DNA from 3 places in the Thauera humireducens genome. Region 1 is predicted to be linked to each of the others. Evidence: predicted binding sites of a transcription regulator. Region 1 holds the regulator's gene; each other region holds the start of a gene.
The links. Region 1 encodes sigma-54, which starts transcription at its own class of promoters, with help from an activator protein. Its sites were predicted from a motif close to TGGCACGCTTNCTGCTNA; they were not measured.
Positions count from the first base shown of each region.

Region 2: AC731_RS15890 (TorF family putative porin) is a predicted target of sigma-54. The motif match lies at 2,262-2,279, and genes of this name have one in related genera.
Region 3: AC731_RS13510 (circularly permuted type 2 ATP-grasp protein) is a predicted target of sigma-54. The motif match lies at 2,471-2,488, and genes of this name have one in related genera.

Region 1 covers NZ_CP014646.1:3,575,391-3,579,666, forward strand. Annotated here, with positions in the region: gene hprK (HPr(Ser) kinase/phosphatase) at 1-580, opposite strand, end outside; gene ptsN (PTS IIA-like nitrogen regulatory protein PtsN) at 549-1,034, opposite strand; gene hpf (ribosome hibernation-promoting factor, HPF/YfiA family) at 1,171-1,494, opposite strand; gene AC731_RS16630 (RNA polymerase factor sigma-54) at 1,512-2,972, opposite strand; gene lptB (LPS export ABC transporter ATP-binding protein) at 2,980-3,702, opposite strand; gene recX (recombination regulator RecX) at 3,689-4,138, opposite strand; gene recA (recombinase RecA) at 4,151-4,276, opposite strand, start outside.
Region 2 covers NZ_CP014646.1:3,420,195-3,424,470, forward strand. Annotated here, with positions in the region: gene AC731_RS15880 (ammonium transporter) at 1-1,111, opposite strand, end outside; gene glnK (P-II family nitrogen regulator) at 1,126-1,464, opposite strand; gene AC731_RS15890 (TorF family putative porin) at 1,494-2,216, opposite strand; gene AC731_RS15895 (accessory factor UbiK family protein) at 2,496-2,753, shown strand; gene AC731_RS15900 (YifB family Mg chelatase-like AAA ATPase) at 2,844-4,276, shown strand, end outside.
Region 3 covers NZ_CP014646.1:2,869,937-2,874,212, reverse strand. Annotated here, with positions in the region: gene AC731_RS13520 (circularly permuted type 2 ATP-grasp protein) at 1-1,431, shown strand, start outside; gene AC731_RS13515 (transglutaminase family protein) at 1,448-2,383, shown strand; gene AC731_RS13510 (circularly permuted type 2 ATP-grasp protein) at 2,513-3,961, shown strand; gene AC731_RS13505 (alpha-E domain-containing protein) at 3,999-4,276, shown strand, end outside.

The DNA.
Region 1 (4,276 bases):
GTCCTTCGAGCACGGTGGGGGCGACGCGCGAGAACTCGACGACGTCGTCCGCCACCAGGCCGTGGCCACGCGAGATCAGCTCCAGCGCGAGTTCCGACTTGCCTGCGCCCGAATCGCCGGTGATCAGCACGCCCACACCGAGCACGTCCATGAAGACGCCGTGCAAGGAGATCTTCTCGGCCAGTTCCCGTGACAGGTAAAGGCGCAGCTGGTCGATCACGCCGGCCGCGGGCTGCGGCGTGGTGAACAGGGCGACGTCGTGGGCCTCGCAGATGCCGTGGATGATGTTCGAGGCAGCACAGCCGTCGGCGATGATGATGGCCGGTGGCCGGGTCGACAGGATCTCGTTGAGGTGATGGGCGACCTTGTCGGTCGTCTGGCGCCGTGCCCAGGCCAGCTCGGCTGCGCCAATGATCTGCAGGCGCGTGGGGTGGATCAGGTTGAGGTGGCCGACGAGGTCGGCCGGCCAGATACGCTCTTCAGCGACGGCCAGCGTGGCGTCGAGCCGTCCGCTGACGTGGGTGAGTTCAAGGCGCTCGCGCTGGGCCTCAAACAGCCTCGCGACGCTTGTCTGCCGCATCGGTACCCCAGTCGAGGAACATCTGGTGGATGTGTTCGGCGTCGGGCGCGTTCAGTAGTGCTTCGCGGAAGGCGCGGTCGCTGAACATCTGCGCGAGCTCGGACAGGAGCTGCAGGTGGGTCTCGTTGGCTTGCTCGGGCACCAGCAGCACGAACAGGAGATTCACCGGGCGGCCATCGGGCGCATCGAACTGCACCGGGGCAGCCAGGCGCAGGAAGGCGCCGGCCGCTTCCTTCAGGCCCTTGATGCGGCCATGCGGGATGGCGATGCCCTGGCCGAGGCCTGTGGAGCCAAGCCGTTCTCGAGCGAACAGGCTGTCGAACACGAGACTGCGGGCGATGCCCTGGTTGTTCTCGAAAAGCAGCCCCGCCTGTTCGAAGACACGCTTCTTGCTGCTTGCATCGAGATCGACCACCACATTGGACAGTGGCAGGAGTTGAGGTATCAGGCTCATTCGCAGTGGAGCTTGCGCAGCGCCGTTGCCGCTGGCGCCGCGCTGGGCGATCGGACGGACCGGGATGCGTTGAAGCCGCGTCTTGAAAACGCGCGCATTATACCCACACCCCGGACATAAAACCGCAACCTGGCAATCAGGCTTCCGGCTCCTGATGCTTCAGGGCTTCGTGGTTGTGGTCGGCCATCTTCTGCTTGTATTTCTGCACCTGACGATCGAGCTTGTCAGCCATCGAGTCGATGGCGGCGTACATGTCTGCGTCGTCGCTTTCGACGAAGAGATCCTTGCCGCGCACGTGCAGCGTGACTTCGGCCTTCTGCTTCAGCTTTTCGACGGAGAGGATCACCGCCACGCTGGTGACGTTGTCGAAGTGGCGGATGACGCGGTCAAGCTTGGTGCTCACGTAGTCACGGATGGCCGGGGTGACCTCGACGTGGCGCCCGGTGATGTTGAGATTCATGGTAACTCCTGTTGTTGTCAGATCGATTTGCGCAGACTGACCGGCGGGATATTCAGTGATTCGCGGTACTTCGCGATGGTGCGTCGTGCGACCACGATACCCTGCTGGCCCAAAACTTCTGCAATCCGTGCGTCGGACAGCGGCTTCTTGCTGTCCTCGGCGTCCACCAGTTGACGAATCAGTGCCCGAATCGCCGTGGAAGAGGCCGCTCCGCCAGTGTCGGTGGAGACGTGGCTGCCGAAGAAATACTTGAGTTCGAACACACCGCGCGGCGTCGCCATGTATTTCTGCGTTGTGACGCGCGAAACGGTGGATTCGTGCAGTTCGAGCTGGTCCGCGATCTCCCGGAGAGTGAGTGGCCGCATCGCCACGTCTCCATGATCGAAGAACTGCCGCTGCTGGTCAACGATGGCCTGGGAGACCCGCAGGATGGTGTCGAAACGCTGCTGGACGTTCTTGATCAGCCAGCGTGCTTCCTGTAACTGGCCGGTCAGGCCGCCGCCCTGGCCGCGGTTCTGCTGCAGCAGGCTGGCGTAGAGCCGGTTGACGCGCAGGCGCGGCATCGCGTCCTGGTTGAGGCTGACGGTCCAGCGCCCGCGGATCTTGCGCACGATGACGTCAGGCAGCACGTAGCGCGTCTCGGAGACGGAGTGGCGCGAGCCCGGATGCGGGTCGAGGCTGCAGATCAGAGCGTGGGCAGCGCGCAGCTGGTCGTCGTCGCAACCGGTGTGTTTCTTGAGGCGCGCGAAGTTGCGCTCGGCGAGCAGTTCGAGATGCTGGTCAACGATCTCGAGCGCGAGCATCTGCGTCGGCGTCTCGGGCATCGCACGCAACTGGAGCGACAGGCATTCCTGCGGGCTGCGTGCGCCGATGCCGGCAGGGTCGAGGTGCTGCACGTGGCGCAGCGCGATGGAAAGCTCGTCGAGGTCGATGTCGAGCTCGGGTGGTAGCAACTCGAGCAATTCCTCGAGCGGCTGGTGCAAGTAGCCGTCGTCGTCCAGCGCCTCGATGATGAAGCGCACCAGCGCGCGGTCGCGGTCGGAGAGCGGCGACAGCGCCACCTGTTCGTCGAGGTGGTCGCGAAGCGACAGCTCGGCCGCCTGGAACTCCTGGAAGTCGGTGTCGTCGTCATCGTCGCGCTTGGCCTGGGCGCCACTGCCGACGTTGGACCAGTCGATGCCTTCCTCGTTGTCCTCGCGATCGTTCGCCTTTCCTGCTTCGCCGTCGCTGGCGGCCTCGGCGCTGGTTTCGCGTTCGCGCTCGCGCTCACGTTCGGCAGGCGGGGTGCTGGTGGCGAGACCGGGCTGCGGCACGAAGTCGTCGATCTCCTCGCGCTCGAGCATCGGGTTCTCGAGCAGGAAGCGCTCGATCTCCTGGTTCAGCTCGAGCGTGGACAGCTGCAGCAGCTTGATCGACTGCTGCAGCTGAGGCGTCAGCGTGAGGTGCTGCGAGAGCTTGAGCTGGAGGCTGGGTTTCATTCGGGCGCTAGAGGCGGAAATGTTCGCCGAGGTAGACCTGGCGCACCTTCTCGTTGGCGATGATCTCGTCAGGCTGGCCGCTGGCGAGCACGCGACCCTCGCTGATGATATAGGCGCGATCGCAGATGCCAAGCGTCTCGCGCACGTTGTGGTCGGTGATGAGCACGCCGATGCCGCGTTCCTTGAGGAAGCGGATGATCTTCTGGATATCGATCACGGCGATCGGGTCGACGCCGGCGAAAGGCTCGTCGAGCAGGATCAGGCGCGGATCGGTGGCGAGCGCGCGGGCGATCTCGCAGCGGCGGCGTTCGCCACCCGACAGGGAGATCGCGGTGTTGTCGCGCAGGTGGGTGATGCCCAGTTCCTCGAGCAGTTCCTGCAGGCGTTCGTCGATCTGGCGTGACTCCAGCCCCTGCAGTTCGAGCACCGCGCGGATGTTCTCGGCCACCGTGAGCTTGCGGAACACGCTCATTTCCTGCGGCAGGTAGGACAGGCCGAGGCGGGCGCGGGCGTGAATCGGCAGGTGGGTGAGATCCTTGCCGTCCAGTCCGATCTGGCCGCCGTCGGCACGCACCAGGCCGACGATCATGTAGAAGCAGGTGGTCTTGCCCGCCCCGTTGGGGCCGAGCAGGCCGACGACCTCGCCCGAGCCGACCTCGAAGCCGACGTCGTGCACCACCGTGCGCGCCTTGTAGCGCTTCTGCAGACCGGCGACCTTAAGCAGACTCATCGTAGGGCTCTTTCAGCAGCTTGCGGATCAGGTCGGGCGCAAAGCCGCGGGTTTGCAGGAAGCGCGCCTGCCGGGCCCACTCGCGGGGGTCGGTCGGCGGCTCGCGGAAGCGGCCATGCAGCACGCTGCGGGCACGCTCGATCTCGGACTCGGTACATTCGCCGGCGATGGCCTCGTCGATCAGCTCGCGCTCGATGCCGCGACGGGCCAGCTCGTTGCGCAGCCGGCTCGCGCCGAAACGCGCGGCCTTGCCGCGCACGAAGGCTTCCGCGAAGCGGCTGTCGGACTGCAACCCGAGTTCGCCCATGCGTGCGATGACGGCCTCGACCTCGTCGGCCTCGCCATGCGCGGCGAGCTTGCGCGCCAGCTCGGCGCGCGAATGATCGCGGCGGGCGAGGTGGCGAAGGGCGCGCTCGCGCAGGCTGGGCTCGGCCATGGCGTCGGGCGCTCAGGCCTCGGCGGCTGCCGCAGCGGGCGTCGCCGGCGGCATTTCAGGCAGACCGACCGCGACGCGGACCCTGTTCTCGATCTCGCGCGCCAGCGCAGGGTTGTTGCGCAGGAACTCGCGCGAGTT
Region 2 (4,276 bases), 160 kb from region 1:
CGAACACGCCGGTCAGGATGGCGCCGACGATGCCGCCCACGCCATGCACCCCGAACACGTCGAGTGCGTCGTCCGCGCCGAGCATGTGCTTCAGGCCATTCACGCCCCACAGGCAGATGAAGCCCGACAGCAGGCCGATGACGATGGCGCCCATCGGGCCGACCGAACCGCAGGCCGGGGTGATGGCGACCAGGCCGGCCACCGCGCCCGACGCCGCACCCAGCATCGAGGGCTTGCCCTTCAGCAGTGCCTCACCCAGCGACCAGGCCAGCACCGCGGCAGCCGTGGCCACCAGCGTGTTGATGAAGGCCAGCGCGGCGCCCGAGGTGGCTTCGAGGTTGGAGCCGGCGTTGAAGCCGAACCAGCCCACCCACAGCAGCGAGGCACCGACCATGGTCAGCGTCAGGCTGTGCGGCGCCATCGATTCGCGACCGAAGCCGATGCGCTTGCCCACCATGTAGGCGCCCACCAGGCCGGCGACGCCGGCGTTGATGTGCACCACGGTGCCGCCGGCGAAGTCGAGCGCGCCGTCCTCCAGCAGGTAGCCGCCCGGGCCCCATACCATGTGGCAGATAGGCAGGTAGCAGAAGGTGAACCAGATCACCGAGAAGATCAGCACCGCGGAGAACTTCATGCGTTCGGCGAAGGCGCCGACGATGAGCGCACCGGTGATGCCGGCGAAGGTGGCCTGGAACGCGATGAAGGCGAACTCGGGCAGCTTCACGGTCTCGGTGAAGGTGTCGGCGAGCGTGTCGATCGTCACCCCGGACAGGAAGATCTTGTCCAGCGAGCCGATGAAGGGGCTGGCTTCGGTGAAGGCCAGGCTGTAGCCGTAGATGGCGAACAGCAGGGCATTCAGCGAGAACACGGTCATGACCTGCATCAGCACCGACAGCATGTTCTTGGCGCGTACCAGGCCACCATAGAACAGTGCGAGGCCGGGCAGGGCCATCATCAGCACGAGCAGGGTGGCCGTCATGATCCAGGCCACATCGCCCTTGTTGACCTCGACCGCAGCGGCGGCGGCCTCCTGGGCGAAGGCGCCGCCCGATGCGCCGGCAAGCGCGCCACCGAGGGCCAGCGCCGGCAGAAGTGCAAAGCGTTTCTTCATTTTGATGATCTCCCTTACAGCGCGTCCGGGCCGGTCTCGCCGGTGCGGATGCGGATGGCCTGTTCCAGTTCGAAGACGAAGATCTTGCCGTCGCCGATCTTGCCGGTGGCGGCGGACTTCTCGATGGCCTCGATCGCCTGGTCCAGGAGGTCGTCGGACACGGCTGCCTCGACTTTCACCTTGGGCAGGAAATCGACGACGTACTCGGCGCCGCGGTAGAGCTCGGTGTGGCCCTTCTGGCGGCCGAAGCCCTTGACCTCGGTGACGGTGATGCCCTGCACACCGATGGCGGACAGCGCTTCGCGCACCTCGTCGAGCTTGAAGGGCTTGATGATCGCAGCGATGAATTTCATGGTTTTCTCCCGTTCAGCTGGCGGGGTGATCAGAAGGACTTGCTGACCGACACGATGAAGCGGTCATCGGCGAGGTCGACGTCCTTGATGTCGGTATCGACGTAGTGCAGACCGAACTCGAAGCCGCCGAGCTCCTTGGTCACGCCGAGCTTCCAGTCCTTGTAGTCGTCACCGCCCTTGAGGTCGTTGTAGCCGTAGTGCGCGTCGAGGTTGAATCCGCCGCCCAGTTCGTAGGACACGCCCAGGTCGTAGTACTGGCTGCCTTCCGAGTCCGGCAGGCCGAACAGGTCGGTGAACGAGTAGGAGTACTTGAACGACAGGAACTCCCACGACAGCCCGATGTAGCCCTCCAGCGTGTTCGGCTTGGTCAGGCCGGTCTCGGTCTTCCACGTCGAGCTGTAGCTGCCCGGGTAGTAGTACTGCAGCAGGCCGACGTCGTAGCCGATCGGGCCGGCTTCGCCGCTGTAGCCGGCGTAGAGGTCGATCTCGAGGCTGTTGCCGGTCGAGTCGGTGGTGTCGACGTCATTGAGCCAGGAGACGTTCGAGCCCCACACGCCGACGTAGAAGCCGCTCGAGTGCGCATAATCGAAGCCGCCCTGCAGGGCCGGACGCTCGTCGGTCTGGCTGATGCCGCGGTAGGCATAGTCCGACACGATGCCCACGTTGGCGGAGAAGGGGCTCTCTTCGGCGTGGGCTGCCCCCGCGAAGGGAAGGGCGACGGCGAGGGCGGCGGCGACAAGGGTCTTGTGCATGGTTGTTTTCTCCTGAGACAGATGAGGGGTTCCGACGAACAACCTTTAGCAGGCCGCGTGCCAGATTCGTGAAATCCAGTGTTCATGCGGGGTTCACGTGCGCCGATGGCGCTTTTCGGGCGGCGTTGCTGCGGTGCGAGATGAAATCGCGCACGAAAGCGGGACGTGATGCACCGATGTGGTGCATCGGCATCGGCGCGGTGTCCGCGGCCGACGCCGGGCAGTCTTGGCGGGCGTGCTAGACTTCGACCGTCTACAACCGGCACTTCACTACCGATCATGGCTACTCCGCGCTTTCTCGACGAAATCGGCTCCAAACTCTCCGAACTGGCGGCCAACAGCCCCGCCCGCGACATCGAGAAGAACGTCAAGGCCATGCTCGGCAGCGCCTTCGGCAAGCTCGACCTCGTGACCCGCGAGGAATTCGAGGTGCAGCGCGAAGTGCTGGCCCATGCGCGCCAGAAGGTTGCCGATCTGGAAGCCCGCGTTGTCGAGCTCGAGCGCCGCCTCGCCGGCGAGGGTGACAAGCCGGCCTGATCTCCGGTGCCGGACATGTCGTCCGGCTTATCTGTTTGTCATTAGTGTGTTCTCCGCTAGACTGGCCCCCCGCCCAGTCTGGAGAGCCGCATGTCGCTTGCACTCGTGCGCAGCCGCGCACTCGATGGTCTCGACGCGCCGGAGGTCACGGTCGAGGTGCATCTGGCCAACGGCCTGCCCGCCTTCAGTCTCGTCGGCCTGCCCGACACCGAGGTACGCGAGGCGCGCGACCGGGTGCGTGCGGCCCTTCAGACCTCGCAGTTCGAGTTCCCGCAGCGGCGCATCACGGTCAATCTGGCGCCTGCCGATCTGCCGAAGGAGGGCGGGCGCTTCGATCTGGCGATCGCCGTGGGCATTCTTGTCGCTTCCGGCCAGGTCGCCGGCAGGCTGCTCGACGGGCTGGAGTTCTGCGGCGAGCTGTCGCTCAATGGCGAGCTGCGCGCGGTGCGCGGCGTGCTTGCCGTGGCGCTGGCCGCAGGGCGTGCGCGGCGCAGTCTCGTGGTGGCGACGGCCAACGCGCCCGAAGCGGCGCTGGCGCGTACCGCGACCGTGTTGCCGGCGGCCAGCCTGTGTGCGGTGGCGGCGCACCTCAATGGCCACACGCCGCTGCCGCCGACCGTGCTCGACAATCCGGCCGCTGCCGCCACGGCGTGCGCGCCCGACCTTGCCGATGTGCGCGGGCAGCTCCAGGCGCGCCGTGCGCTGGAAGTAGCCGCCGCGGGCGCGCACTCGCTGCTGCTGTTCGGTCCGCCGGGCACGGGCAAGTCCATGCTGGCGCAGCGGCTGCCCGGCCTGCTGCCACCCATGCTCGAACATGAAGCGCTCGAGACCGCGGCCGTGTGTTCACTCGAAGGCAGTTTCGATGCGTCGCGCTGGGCCCAGCGCCCCTTCCGCAGTCCGCATCACTCGGCCTCGGCGGCGGCACTGGTGGGCGGCGGGGCGACGCCGCGGCCGGGCGAGATCTCGCTGGCCCACAACGGGGTGCTCTACCTCGACGAGTTGCCCGAGTTCGACCGCCGTGTGCTCGAATCCCTGCGCGAACCGCTGGAAACAGGCCATATCAGCGTCTCGCGCGCCCGCAGACGTGCGGAGTTCCCCGCCCGGTTCCAGTTGGTGGCAGCGATGAATCCCTGTCCCTGCGGCTATGCGGGACACCCGCGAAAGCCCTGCAGGTGCACGCCCGAACAGGTTGCCCGCTATCGCGGAAAACTCTCCGGGCCGCTGCTGGACCGCATCGACCTGGTGGTCGAGGTTCCGGTGCTGGCGCACGAGGAGCTCGCCACGGCGGTCCCGGCGCCCTCGTCAGCGGACGTGCGGGCGCGCGTGGTGCAGGCGCGGGCGCAGCAGATGGAACGCCAGGGCGACGTGAATGCGCGGCTCGACAGCCGCGGTGTGGAACGTTTCTGCCTGCCGGATGCGGCGGGCGCAGCCCTGCTGCAGCAGGCGATGAATCGTCTGGATCTCTCGGCGCGCGCCTATCACCGCATCCTGCGGGTGGCGCGCACGCTGGCCGACATGGCAGG
Region 3 (4,276 bases), 710 kb from region 1:
CCGCTGTTCTGTCGCGACCTGCCGGCGGCGGAGCTCGACGGCCTCGCCGCGCGCATTGCCGCACGTCCGTTCGAGTTCGTCGCGCAGGAGATGGTGAACATCTCGCAGGCGCCGGTGCTGGCGGCTGAGGACGAACCGGCCGCGGGCCTGGTGGCGCGCAACATCGGGCTGCGGGTGTTCGCGGCGGTCGGCCCCGACGGTTTTCGCGTGATGCCGGGCGGCCTGGTGCGGGTGGCACCCGAGACCGACATGCGCGTGGTGTCGATGCAGCACGGTGGCGGCAGCAAGGATGCGTGGGTGCTCAGTGGCCCGGCGGAAACGGTGCGACCAAGCCGGCGCCCCGCGGTGCCGGGGCAGATCGCGCTGCGCGAGCGTAGCCTCGCGGCACCGGGACTGGCCAGCCGTGTGGCGGAGAGCTTCTTCTGGCTCGGCCGCTACAGCGAGCGTGCCGACGGCGCAGCGCGCCTGGGGCGCGAGACGCTGGGCCGCGTCGGCGGGCTGGCCGTGCTCGACCACGTCGGGCCGGCCGCGGGCGAGGCCGCTGCGCAGGCGGATTCGCCCACGGTGGCCGCGTTGGCCGAGCTGTGCCGGCGCTGCGGCGTGCTGCCGCGGGCGGGCGAGCGCGCGGAGGACGCGGAGGGTGGCGAAGGCGGCGCAAGTGCGCAGGCGCTGGCGTGCGCCCTGTTCGACGACACGCGCAGCGGCAGCGTCGTCGCCAACCTGCGCATGGTGTTGCGGCTGGCCGCGCAACTGCGCGACCGCCTGTCGCCGGACAGCTGGCGCATCTACAACCGCCTCGCCGGATTTGCGACGCCGGTGACCGAGGCGCCCGGCCTGGGTGAGGCGATGCACCGCCTCGACGAATCGCTGCTGTCGCTGGTGACGCTGTCGGGCTTCGTCATCGAGAGCATGCCGCGCGACGCCGGCTGGCGCTTCCTGTCGATCGGCCGCCGCATCGAGCGCCTGCAGTTCCTCGCTTCGGCGCTGGCGGTGCTGCTGGCGGTGCCGCAGCGAGGCGCGCTCGAGGCCCTGCTGGCCGTGACCGACGGCGAGATCCGCTACCGCAGCCGTCATGCGCGCGGCCTGGCGCCGCGGCCGGTCGCGGAGCTGGTGATGTTCGACGGCGACAACCCGCGCGCCTTGCGCTACCAGCTCGATTCGCTGGTCGACCACCTGGCGCGCCTGCCCGATGGCGCCGCGCTGGGCGAGCCCCTGGCCGTGCTGATGCGCGAGCTCGATGCCGTCGCCGACTGCGACTGCCTGGCCGGCCTCGCTGCCGACGGCCGGGCGACCCACGCCGCCGCGGCCTGCGCCACGGTCTTCGGCCTGCTTCAGCGCATCTGGGCGGCCGGCAACACGCTGTCGGATGTCCTCTCGCAGCGCTACTTCACCCACCTGGACGCGCGCAGCCATGCCACGGCCTCCCGCTGAACGGCCCGCCGACGCGATGCAGTTCTACGAGCTGCTTCACGACACGACCTACCGCTACACCAGCCCGGTGCTGCTGTCGCAGCAGGTCGCGCACCTGCGGCCGCGTGAAAGCCTGCGCCAGCGGCTGGTGTCGTACGTGCTGGAGATCGATCCGGTGCCGGCGCAGCGGCGCGAGCGGACGGACTTCTTCGGCAATCCGGTGAGCTGCTTCAGCCTCTATGCCGCGCACGACCGCCTGAGCGTGCGGGCGCGCAGCCGCGTCGGCGTGCTCGCGCCGGACTGGCCGGACCCGGCTGCCAGCCTGCCGTGGGAGGCGGCGCGCGACCATCTGCGCGATGCCCTGTCGGGCCATGCGCCGCTGCAGGCCGAGGCGCGCGACGCCGGGCAGTACCGCTTCGCCTCGCCCTTCGTGGCGCTCGGCGCCGAGGCGGCGCGCTACGCGGACTACGCCCTGCCGTGCTTCACGCCCGAGCGTCCGCTGCTCGAGGCGAGCGCGGCGCTGTCTGCGCGCATCCACGCCGATTTCCGCTTCGATCCGGCCGCGACCGACGTCGCCACGCCGGTCGCCCAGGTCTTCGCCGCGCGGCGCGGCGTGTGCCAGGACTTCTCGCAGCTGATGATCGCCTGCCTGCGTTCGCTCGGGCTGGCGGCGCGCTACGTGTCGGGTTACCTGCTGACCGCGCCGCCACCGGGGCAGGCGCGGCTGGTCGGGGCCGACGCTTCGCACGCCTGGGTGGGCGTGTGGTGTCCCGGCGTGGGCTGGGTGGAGTTCGATCCGACCAACGACATGCAGCCCGGCGATGGCCACATCACGCTGGCCTGGGGGCGCGACTACGGCGACGTGTGTCCGCTGCGCGGCGTCATCCTCGGTGGGGCCGGGCATGCCGTCGAGGTGGCGGTGACGGTGATGCCGGTGGAGGCCCCGTGCGACGACATCCGCGCACCATGTTGATGCATCGGATGCCGTGGTGGTGCGCACCACCGCAGTGCCCGCCGCGCAGCAGGCTGCGAAGCCGCATCCGTGCGTGCTTCGCGGGATTGGCACGCTTTCTGCTGAATCGCGTCGCAAGGGAGCCCAATCATGACCGCAGACAGCACGACCACCGCCGCGAAACCCTACGATGAAATGCACGCCCCGGATGGCGCCGTCCGTCCGCACTACCTCGCCTACGCCGACTGGCTGGCCGACACGCCGCGCGAGCGCATCGAGCGCAAGCGCAGCGAGGCCGACGTCGCCTTCCACCGCGTCGGCATCACCTTCAACGTGTATGGCGCCGAAGGGGGCAAGGAGCGCCTGATTCCCTTCGACCTGCTGCCGCGGATCATTCCGGGCGAGGAGTGGACGGCGCTCGAAGCCGGCCTGCGCCAGCGCGTGAAAGCGCTCAACGCCTTCCTCGCCGACATCTACCACGGCCAGGAGATCCTGCGCGCCGGCCGCCTGCCGGCCGACCAGGTGCTCAACAACGCCCAGTTCCGCGGCGAGATGAAGGGCGTCGAGGTGCCGGGCGGCCTGTACGCGATGATTGCCGGCATCGATCTGGTGCGGGCGGCGGGCGCGGACGGCAAGGGCGAGTACTACGTGCTGGAGGACAACCTGCGCGTGCCCTCGGGCGTGAGCTACCTGCTGGAGAACCGCAAGATGATGATGCGGCTCTTCCCCGACCTGTTCTCGCGCTACAACGTGCAGCCGGTCGAGCACTACCCCGATCTGCTGCTCGAGACCCTGCGTGCGGTCGCGCCCGCCGGCGTGCTCGACCCGACGGCGGTGGTGCTGACACCCGGCGCCTACAACAGCGCCTACTTCGAGCACAGCTTCCTCGCCCAGCAGATGGGCGTCGAGCTGGTCGAGGGGCAGGACCTGTTCGTCAAGGACGACACCGTCTACATGCGCACCACCCAGGGACCGCGCCGGGTCGACGTGATCTATCGCCGCCTCGACGACGACTTCCTCGACCCGCAGGTGTTCCGCCCCGATTCGATGCTGGGCGTGCCGGGCCTGATGTCCGCCTATCGCGCCGGGCGGGTGACGCTGGCCAACGCGGTCGGCACCGGCGTGGCCGACGACAAGTCGATCTACCCCTACGTGCCGGAGATGGTGCGCTTCTACCTCGGCGAGGAACCGATCCTCAACAACGTGCCGACCTACATGCTGCGCGAGCCGGACGACCTCGCCTACACGCTTGCGCACCTGCCCGAACTGGTGGTGAAGGAAGTCCATGGCGCCGGGGGCTACGGCATGCTCGTCGGCCCGGCCGCGACCCGTGCCGAGATTGAGGACTTCCGCCAGCGCATCCTCGCCGCGCCCGAGAAGTACATCGCACAGCCCACGCTGTCCCTGTCGACCTGCCCGACCTTCGTCGACGCCGGCATCGCACCGCGCCACATCGACCTGCGCCCCTTCGTGCTGTCCGGGGGCAAGGAGATCCGCATGGTGCCCGGCGGCCTGACCCGTGTGGCGATGAAGGCCGGCTCGCTGGTGGTCAATTCCTCGCAGGGCGGGGGCACCAAGGACACCTGGGTCGTCAACTGAATCCGATCGCGCATCGAATCACGCCGGGAGAATCATCATGCTGAGCCGCACCGCCGACCACCTGTACTGGATGGCACGCTACACCGAACGTGCCGAGAACACCGTGCGCATGCTGGACGTGTCGTACCGCATGTCGCTGCTGCCACGCAATAACGGCTGCTACGACGACGGCTGGGGCGCGATCCTCGCCATCAGCGAGCTGACCGAGGCCTTCGCCCGCACCGGGCGGCCCTTGACGCCGCGCGACGTCATCGAGTTCGTCGTGCTCGACCGCAACAACCTGTCGAGCGTGTGGAACTGCCTGCGCGCCGCGCG